3 regions of the Hyphomicrobium album genome follow, and region 3 is predicted to be linked to each of the others. Evidence: riboswitches for the same ligand, from Rfam matches in the RefSeq annotation. Region 3 holds a riboswitch; each other region holds the start of a gene.
What was found. Region 3 has a riboswitch for cobalamin ahead of GIW81_RS05865 (TonB-dependent receptor plug domain-containing protein). Riboswitches for the same ligand answer to the same signal wherever they lie in the genome.
Positions count from the first base shown of each region.

Region 1: linked by a shared signal. The riboswitch ahead of GIW81_RS10530 (TonB-dependent receptor) and the one ahead of GIW81_RS05865 (TonB-dependent receptor plug domain-containing protein) in region 3 are both predicted to bind cobalamin.
Region 2: linked by a shared signal. The riboswitch ahead of GIW81_RS10450 (CbtB domain-containing protein) and the one ahead of GIW81_RS05865 (TonB-dependent receptor plug domain-containing protein) in region 3 are both predicted to bind cobalamin.

Region 1 is NZ_WMBQ01000001.1:2,224,195-2,227,466, forward strand. It holds gene GIW81_RS10530 (TonB-dependent receptor) at 1-1,763, opposite strand, end outside; cobalamin riboswitch at 2,158-2,345, opposite strand; gene GIW81_RS10535 (methylene-tetrahydromethanopterin dehydrogenase N-terminal domain-containing protein) at 2,502-3,272, opposite strand, start outside.
Region 2 is NZ_WMBQ01000001.1:2,205,797-2,209,068, reverse strand. It holds gene GIW81_RS10460 (DUF1636 family protein) at 1-390, opposite strand, end outside; gene GIW81_RS10455 (CbtA family protein) at 380-1,135, opposite strand; gene GIW81_RS10450 (CbtB domain-containing protein) at 1,146-1,316, opposite strand; cobalamin riboswitch at 1,347-1,542, opposite strand; gene cobO (cob(I)yrinic acid a,c-diamide adenosyltransferase) at 1,647-2,258, shown strand; gene GIW81_RS10440 (cobyric acid synthase) at 2,258-3,272, shown strand, end outside.
Region 3 is NZ_WMBQ01000001.1:1,188,997-1,192,268, forward strand. It holds gene GIW81_RS05865 (TonB-dependent receptor plug domain-containing protein) at 1-1,988, opposite strand, end outside; cobalamin riboswitch at 2,231-2,414, opposite strand; gene GIW81_RS05870 (APC family permease) at 2,511-3,272, opposite strand, start outside.

The DNA.
Region 1 (3,272 bases), 1.0 Mb from region 3:
GCCACCGAAGCCTCGATGCCGCGCGAGGACTGGGCACCGATTTGACGCACGATGAGCGAATTGTTCGGATCCGGAGACAACAAGTTCTGCTTCTCGATGTCGTAGGCGGCCAGCGTCCACTCGCCGAGTCCGTTCCAGAACGCCTGCTTCACGCCAACCTCGTACTGCTGCCCCGTGGCGAGTTCGAAGTTGGCGTTGGCGGCGCTGAGGGTGATGACGGCGCCGCCGATGGGATCGACACCGGTCGAATATTGGCCATAGAACGCCAGATCCTTGACGGGCGTGAAGACTGCTCCGACCCGCCACGGCGTATGCGAGAATTCCCTGCGCACATACCCGCCGGTGAGCAGATCCCAGCGATTGAGGGTCGGCTTATCCAGCCGGATGCCAGCAACGAGCGCCAGCTGCTTCGACAGCTCCAGCCTGTCCTCGGCGAAAACCGAATACTGCCTGGTGACCGTTCCGGTTCTCGGGCCCATGCCCGGCGGATTGTGGATGAAGAATCCCGGCGTCGGATTGTAAGCGTCGACGTACGACTCGGGCACCGGCGTCGCTCCCGAATTGCTCGTGCTGACGAACGCGATGCGGTTCACATCGAAGCCGACGACTAGCTCGTTCTTGACGCCACCCCCGAAGTTGGCGCGCAGCGTCGCATCCAACCGGTTGCCGTACTGCTCCTGGTCGTGGGCGACCTCGGTGTAGCTTGTGCGCTTCACCTTGCCGGCGTTGGGGCCGGTTTCCTGGAAGTCGTAGGTTTCTACGTTGTGCCAGTGGCGGTCGGTCGTCAGGCGGTAGGCGGTGTTGGTCAGCGAGAACCACTGCGTCGGGTCCCACTCCGTCTTCACTTGCGTCCAGCTGTCGATGAAGTTCGTGTCGTGATCCTGGATGTTGTAGCTCTTGAAGCGGATGCTGTCCGGGATGACGCCGTTGATCAGCGGCGTGCCCCAGTAGCTGTTGGGCGAGCGATACGCCTGATCGTGCGAGACGGTCAGCTTGAGTTCCTTGACGGGCTTGTAGGAAACGGCGCCCGACAGAGCGATGGAGCTGAAGTCGCCGTGCTCGTTGTCCATCCAGCCTTCGGACTGAACGCCACTGGCGTCGATACGGTAGGCGAGCTGGTCACTGATCGGACCACCCGATCCCACGCCAAACCGGCGTGTCGCATCGGTCCCGACGGCGACGAGGGCTTCATTCGTGAAATAGTCGGTCGGCTTCTTCGGCACGACATTGACGACGCCGCCGATGGCGCCCTCGCCATAGAGCACCGAAGCTGGACCGCGCAGGACCTCGATGCGCTCCGCCGACCAAGCGTCGAACGGGAAGGTCACTGTGCCGGCGCCGACGTAGAGCCGCGTGCCATCGTAAAGCTGCATGACCGACCCGTGGCCGTTAAAGCCGCGCGTCGCAAGGCCGGTGTCACCGTTGCCCGGCGAAGCCGACGACGTGAAGCCGGCGGCATTCTGGGTCACCGCCTGGCTGACGCTCGTCTGCCTGCGCTCCTGGATGGTCACACCGGGGATTACCTCGACGCTCGCTGGAGTTTCGAGTGGCGTCAGTCCCAAGCGGCTGCCGGTTTGCGTTGGCACATCGAGATTGAGCCCGGGCTTGGATTGGCCTTCGCCGGAGCTGTTGGCCGACGCGGAGCTGCTCGGCGCGGGAGTGCCTGGAGCCGATGGTCCGGGCGCTTGCTTGACCTTCTTCTTTACGGACGCTTTCTTTTTCGGATCGGTCGAGGTGGTCACCTCGACCGCTGGCAGCTGCACCGTTTCAGCGGCCGGTGCCGGCTGCGGCGGCTCAACAGCTTGCGCATGGGCACCGCCGCTGTGGGCGGCAAGAGCGACGGCTGACGCCGCGAGCGCGCTGGCAGTGCGCGTGAAAAGAGAACGACACTTTCGATAGGATGAACGCAGATACACTGGAATAACCCCCCCCCATACGCCAACTGGCCGGGGGGAGCACGCGGGTACGCACTCTCAATTTCAGCACATATGATCAGCCGCACCGACGGCGCGACGCGCCGTGGCGAAATCAATCACCGCCTGAACCAATTAGTGTCTGGAGATGACACCGTAGAATGACATGCCTGACGTAGCTCCCCTTCGGATGCACATCAGTCGCCACTACGGGTAACCGTTCCACCGCGCGGCCCGCACGGCGAATGGGCGACTTGTGGCGGCAGGTCTCCTGGCTGGCGGCTCGAACGTCCCTTCCGACCTTCCCGGCACTTCAAGGCGAAGCGCCAGTGGCATATCCGGAAGTGACTCGCCGCTTACAGTTGCGGGCGCAGCCGCGGCTTTGACTTGCGTCTCACCGCGTTCCCTAACTCCGTCACAACCCCAATGTGCACCTGTATGCGTGCTGCATGTCAAGACCCAAAAGCGCGGCTCGATAGACGACGAGCAACGCGTGCCAATGTGACATGCACCCCGGTGCCTGACCTTGCCGCTCGCGTCCGGGACAATTGCGCGATCTCGACCAGCCCCGACGCGGAGCGTTCCCCGTCAGGGGTTCGCGGGCCGGGCACAAACGAGCTTGCGCGCTTTCGCGAATGCATGCGTGAAGTCGAGCATGACCGTTTCGCGCGATGCAAGCATGCTGCGGAATAGAGCCGCCTGTGTCTTGTACTTGATGTCACCGATTGCGAGCGGACCCACCGAGGCAACGTCCGAGCCGTCGAGCAAGCGACCACGGTCGAACAGCTCCACCCCCTCGATGCCCGATGGCGGCACTGCGTTGACATCGGCGACGACGGCAAGTCGTCGCGACTTGGCAAGCTGCTTTTGCGTCAAGACGCGAACACCGGCGGCAGCCGCGCATAGCACGATGTCCGCCTTGGCGACGATCGATGCTTTGTCGGTGGCACGCCCTGCGGCCACGGGTTTCAGATCGACGCCGAATCTCGCGCGGCCGGCGCGCACGAAAGGCTCGAGGGCTTTGACCCCAATGTGCGAGGTCATCGTCACCTTCGCCCCGGCCTGCGCGGCAATGATCGACGAGGCGAAGCCAACGACACCGGTTGCCCCGAAGACCGCCACCTGGGCACCTTTCAGCGAGTGACCGGTGCGGGCGCGATAGACGTCCTCCACCAGCGCCACCATGGCAGCGGCCGTCGTGAACGATCCACCCGGATCGGCGAATGCGGAGAGCTGGAACGGCGGAACGAGCGCCGCTTGCGCAGCAGCCAGCATATCGAGCGCAAGCAGGGCGTCCTTGCCGCCGATGAACAGGCCCGTCCGGCAGCCATACTCGACAGGGCGAGAGAAGATGGCGTC
Region 2 (3,272 bases), 1.0 Mb from region 3:
TGTCTCCGTTGCGTGTTGCTCGAAGCCCAGTGGCGGAACACGCGCGATGACCCCTTTGCGAAAGGGAACCGGACGCTCGGCCCAGGGGACGATGCCATTCGCCGAGCGCTGGAACGCCAGCGCGGCAGCAGCAATATCGGCGACGTGCTCTTCAGCAATGAGATCGCCGATGACGTAGGTCCACTTGCCGGCGGCGGTCATCGCGATGGTGCTCGGCCGTTTGCAAACGGCGAGGCACTCGACCTCACGGACCCGGATGCCTGCTGCCCCGAGCTCGGTGAGGCGAGCGTTGAGCGACCGAGCGAGCACGGCGCCAGGCCGGAGGTGTGCTGCGTTCTCGGCACGCGGTGCGCAGCTCACGCATACGAAGATCTCGACCTCATCGGTCATCGGGGCTGTCCGCGCTCGCGCCGATGCGCTGCCAAAAGAGCCCGACAAAGAAGCCCGTTGCGATCCAGAGGATCGCCTGAATGGCGAGCGACACGGCGGCAAAACGCGCCGCCAACTCGGCGGGCACGCGCGTAGCAGCGTCGAGGGCAACATGCGGCGCGCCCCAGACGTGCGGCGCGAGGACGACAGGGATCGCCAGCAGCCTCAGCCAAGGGTTCTGCCCTCTCAGGAACAGCCAAATTGCGACCGCGGTCATGACGGCCGTCATGATCCACCATTGCTGGCGCTGGATCAGGTCGGCGGCGACCAGACCCGGGACCTCCGGCGCAAGTCCGACGGCCGGTGCCAGACCTGCGGCGACGAAGCCTGAGGCGCCCCACACCATGGCCGATTGCTCGGTGATCTTGTCGCCGGCGGCCAGCATGCCGGCCAGCAGGATCATGGCGAAGCCGACGGCGGTGCCGATGGTTGCCGTGCTTGTATAGAGTGTGCGCTCCAGCCCGTCGGCCGGCGCCCACTCGCTCGCCTCTGCTGAGTTGGCGCTCTCATCGTGGCCACTGTGCACGAGAATGAGCCGCGCTTCTCGGAAGCCGCCAAGAGCCGCGCTCGGCGCCACAGGACTCGCGTTCTCGAAGCGCTCGGCCTCGATGATGATCGGCGTCGTGGTGTAGGCCTGCAGCAGAGCAACTATGAGCCCAGCCAGCAGCCCGGCCAGAAGGCCGACCGCAAACACGCGGGTGTACATTGTCTAGGGCTCAGTGGCAGGGAAAGCTGAGGGAGTGCCGCGTGTCGTGGGCGGCACTGTGAAGCATCGCAGAGTGCGCAAACCCTGTCGTGAAGACGAGCGCTGCTCCGAATGCGAACGCGACGAGTGCCACCACCCGGACGTCGGCGCGCTGCTGGCTATGCGTGACGGCTGTCGTCATAGTGCCTCCTTGGCCCACCCACCGGAGCCATTTGGGTTGCAGTCGACGGCAGGTCTCCTGGCTCTCGGTTCATTGCTCTGCGGCTACCTTCCCGGTTTCCCAGTGGTGCACTTGCCGCAGGCTCGCCGATCACAGTTGCGGGGGCAGCTGCGGGATTGGTCGTTGGGCGACCTCACCGCATTCCCTTTCAATCCCCTTGCGGGGTACCGTCCTAAGGTCTGATAAGACTACGCTGGAAGCCGCGTCAATGGCAATCGCGGTCGCGCCTGGCGGGCGGGCTTCGCACGCATCTCAGCTTCGATCACAGAAATTTCGCCGAGGAGGACAGCTATGGTCGAAACCGCGCAGGAGGCCGAGCGCCACAAGGCGAAGATGGCAAATCGGAAGGCGGCGCAGGACGCCGAGGTGGCGGGCAAGACGATCGAGAAGGGTCTGCTCATCGTCCACACCGGCAAGGGCAAGGGCAAATCGACGGCAGCGTTTGGCCTGCTGCTACGGGCCCTGGGCCGCGGCTTCAAGGTCGGCGTGGTTCAGTTCGGCAAGGGCGCCTGGGACACGGGCGAGCGGCACGCCATCGACCGCTTTCCCGATCAAGTCGTTTGGTACGCGCTGGGCGAGGGGTTCACGTGGGAAACGCAGGACCGAACGCGCGACGTCGCCGCCGCAGAGCGCGCCTGGACGAAGGCCGAAGAGCTCATGGCCGATCCGGCGATCCGGCTCCTGATCCTCGATGAACTCAATATTTCGCTGCGTTACGATCATCTCGACGTGGCCCGCGTCGTAGCCGCGCTGCAGGCGCGCCGCCCCGATCTGCACATCGTGGTCACCGGCCGCAACGCCAAGCCGGAACTGGTCGAGGCGGCGGATCTGGTGACCGACATGACGCCGGTGAAGCATCACTTCGATGCCGGTGTCAAAGCCCAGGAAGGCATCGAGTACTGATGACCGCCAGGGCCCTCATGTTTCAGGGCACGGGCTCGGACGTCGGCAAGTCGACGCTGGTCGCAGGCGTCGCGCGGCTGTTGCGCAATCGCGGTTTCCGCGTACGGCCCTTCAAGCCGCAGAACATGTCGAACAACGCCGCAGTGACGGCCGATGGCGGCGAGATCGGCCGGGCGCAGGCATTACAGGCGCGCGCCGCGGGCGTCGCCCCGAGCATCCATATGAACCCGGTGCTGCTGAAACCGCAAAGCGAGGTCGGAGCGCAGGTGGTGGTGCGAGGACGCGTCATCGGCAACGCCAAGGCGGCGCAATATCAAGAGATGAAGCCAGCATTGATGACGGCCGTGCTCGACAGTTTTGCGCGGCTGTGCGGAGAGGCGGATATCGTGCTCGTCGAGGGCGCGGGTTCGGCGTCGGAGGTGAATCTTCGCCGCAACGACATCGCCAACATGGGCTTCGCAGGCGCGGCCGGCGTCCCCGTCGTTCTCATTGGCGATATCGAACGAGGCGGCGTGATCGCCAGCCTCGTCGGCACGCACGCGGTATTGCCGCCCGAGGACGCGCGGCTAATCGAGGGGTTCATCGTCAACAAGTTTCGCGGCGATCCGGGGTTGTTCGCCGACGGTATGCGTACGATCGCCGAAGTGACCGGCTGGCGCGCGCTGGGGCTCGTTCCTCATTTCGACGGCGTGCGGCATCTGCCGGCGGAGGACGTGCTGGGGCTGAGCGCGCGCGAGATCAAACCCGGCGCCAACGTGCGCATCGCCGTGCTTGCCTATCCGCGCGTTTCCAACTTTGACGACTTCGATCCTCTGCGCATGGAGCCGGCGGTCGACCTCGAGTTCGTCCGTCCCGGCACGCCAATTCCCGCCGGTGTCGATCTTGTCGTGTTGCCGGGTTCCAAGGCGACGATCGCCGACCTTGCCGACTTGCGCGCAGCCGGGTGGGACATCGATCTCAAGGCACACGTGCGGCGCGGCGGCCGCGTGCTCGGTATCTGCGGCGGCTACCAGA
Region 3 (3,272 bases):
GCGATGGTCTCATACTGTTCATCAAGCAGGTTCTCGCCTCGAACGTATGCCTTCCAACCCGGAACGATTTCGTAGGCGGCTTTCGCGCTCAACAGAAAGTAGTTGTCGAGTTGGTCAGTCCGGCTTTGAAACGTATCGGCGACGTACTGGCCGGTGACATTGAGTTCAACCTTGTCGATCGGCTGAAAATCCAGCCCCAAGACGAAACTGTGGCGCGGCACGAAGGGTAACCGAGTATTGGTAGGCGTTTCCGTCTGCACATACGTGTAGCCCATGCTCACGGCCACGGACTCTGTGAAGTGCGCCACGCTGCTCAGCTCAACACCCTTCCGGTTCGTCGTGCCGGCCACATTGGCGAGGCAGGGGATGGTCGGATCACTAAAGCAGTCGCCGTTGAACCCAATGAGGTTGAGCGTGTCGAGTTCGAAGTAGGTGGCGCTGACCGTGTATGCCCCCCTCATGAACCCCTGATCGACGCCAATGTCCCAGCTTTCACTCTCTTCGGGTGTGAGGTTGGGGTTGCCGTAGTTGGGCATGAAGAACTGAGGATACGATCCGTACAGCTCATCGAGGCTCGGGGCCCGGAAACCCGTGCTTGCGCTGGCTCGCAGCTTGGTCTCGGTGCCCGGCAAGAGATAGGCCGCAGTGAGGCGGTACGTATCGAACTGACCGAAGGCGTCATGCTCGTCGATGCGGCCACCGCCTGTCAGGAGCAGGCCATTTATCGGCTCTATCATAAGCTGGGCAAAGCTTCCGATGATCTCCGCTTCAGGCTGATAGGGTAGGCTATTGTTCGCGAGCGACGTTCTTTCCCAGTCTGCGCCAACCAGCAGCGCGAGATGCTCGTTGAAGGACAGCACTCCCTTGTATTCACCCTTTACGCGTTTGCCGGTGTAGGACGAATCGGTGGGCGCGCTCGTGACGTCGTGGAAGTCGCGTTCAATCCGCATTCCTTGGATCGCCAACGTGTTCTGGAAGGCGCCGTCAAGAAACGAAAAGCGCGTTCCGGCGCGTCCTGCCGACTGACGGCTGGTGCCGGAGTTCGCCAGATCTCCGAAAATGACAGCGCCGAACGGATCGGGGTTCACGTTGCCATCGAATTCGTTCTTGGCGTCGTAAGTGCGAGCGGCAAAGAAGACGCTAACCGACGGCGAGATGAAATACTCGCCTCGCCCCGAGAGGGTGAGGTTGCGATATCCATCATCCTCGTTGCCGGCCGACGCGGCAGAGAATCCCGCCGTGTTAATGCCCTGCACCGTCAGCGCGACGTTGCTCCCATCCTGCGAGGCGAAGCCCGCCGTATAGGCACCGCGATAGGTACTGTAGGAGCCATACTCGGCACCACCACTCTGGGAAAATCCCGGTTTCGTCGCGACCTTCGTTTCTATGCTGATCACGCCGGCGACTGCGTCGCCACCGTATAGTGTGCTCTGCGAGCCCTTCAATACCTCGATGCGCGATACGTCGCCCACCAGCAGATGCTCGAAATGGGTCTGTGTTTCAGTGCCCGACGGGTCGCTCACGTCGATACCGTCGATCAAGACCTTAACGTACTTCAGCGCGGCGCCGCGCACACTCAGACGTGTTGTGGATCCCGGAGGACCGTTCTGGCTGAAGTTAACGCCAGTGACTTGCTGCAGATAGTCCTTGAGGAACGTCTTAGACTGCTTGTCGAGATCCCTTTCCGTCAACACCGTGACCGACGAGCCGACCTTGGCGGCATCGGTCGGTGTGTTGTTAGCAGAATGCACGACAGGGGCATCCGTATCGGATGCGGCGCCGCTCACCTGGGTAACCGGAACCTGTGGCTCTGAGCCCGGCCGCTTCTTGACCTTCTTAGTCGTCTCGACCTCGAGCGGCGGCAGCTCGGTCGCCGACTGGGCGAGCGCGCCGGTGGCCATGGCGAGCGAAAGGATGGAAGCGGATGCGGCAAGAATGCCGGCATAGATGGATGGTCTAGGCGAACGCCTCGAAAAACGCAGATACATGGTAGCCCCCCGTTACGCAGAACTGAGCCTCGGGGAAGCTCGACATCACGCACACTCTATACGCATTGAACTCCGCCAAACGACAGTCGCCAGCCGAAGCTGCAGCGATCGCGGCAACATCGAGCTCGAATTGCTAGTGTCTGGAGATGACACCGTAAAATGACATGCCTGACGTAGCTCCCCTTCGGTTGCACATCAGTCGCCGCTACGGGTAACCGTTCCACCGCGCGGCCCGCACGGAGGATGGGCGACTCGCGACGGAAGGTCTCCTGGCTTACGGCTCGAACGTTTCTCTCCGCCTTCCCAGCAGCCGAGTTGGCTGCCAGTGGCATTCGGGAGAAACTTGCCGCTTACAGTTGCGGGCGCAGCCGCGGCTTCGACCTAAGTCTCACCGCGTTCCCTTACTCCGTCACGGGCGATATGTGCGCTGGTAAGCGCCGTTCGTGTCAACGATGAATTGCAACAGCAGCGTGGAGCGCGGAGTCTCGCGACGGATTTGCAACAGCCCTGCGCTCTCCAATTTTATCTGGTCGGGCAATCTATCGTGTTGATCTGGCGACCCGTCCAACGCCGGTAGAGCCATTCGGCTACGAACGACGCAGCCGCGATGAGGACGAGTGCCGCGATCGCCGCAGGCTGCTGCTGGAGTGTGTAGACCCCGAGAACAGCGAACATGGCGAGGCAAGTGAGCAGCGACAGCCAGACGATCAACGCATTCGCCCCCGTCTGCTTCAGAACCAGGAGGTGGCCCGCATTCACCGCGCCATAGACGAGAAGGAAAGCGGCACTTCCCATCATGGCAATTCCGGAGAGGTCGAAGCACAGCATCACCACGATGACGAGCGCTGCGGTGAGGAGGAGGCCACCCGTCGCCTGCTTCCATTCGACACACGAGAGACGTGCCGGCAGTTCGCCGTCGCGGGCGATCATGTAGCAAACGTTGGCCGAGCCGAAGAGCGTGGCGTTGATCGCCGACGCGGTCGAGAACAGCGCGGCGATCGCGATGAGCCGGAAGCCCGTTTCTCCGAGGAACGGCCTGGCGGCCTCCGCCAGCGCGTAGTCCCTGGCGCGCTCGATTTCAGCATCGGACAGATTGCCGGTTACGGTCAACGACACGGCGAGGTAAAGGACGATCACCAAGAGCACGGCGATGTACAGAGCGCGCGGCAAGGTCCTTTGCGGATCGCGCATGTCGCCGGCCGCATTGGTGATGAGCCCGAACCCCTCGTAGCCGATGAACAGCACACCGGCCCCGAACAGGATCGCTTGCTCTCCGGGCCACAG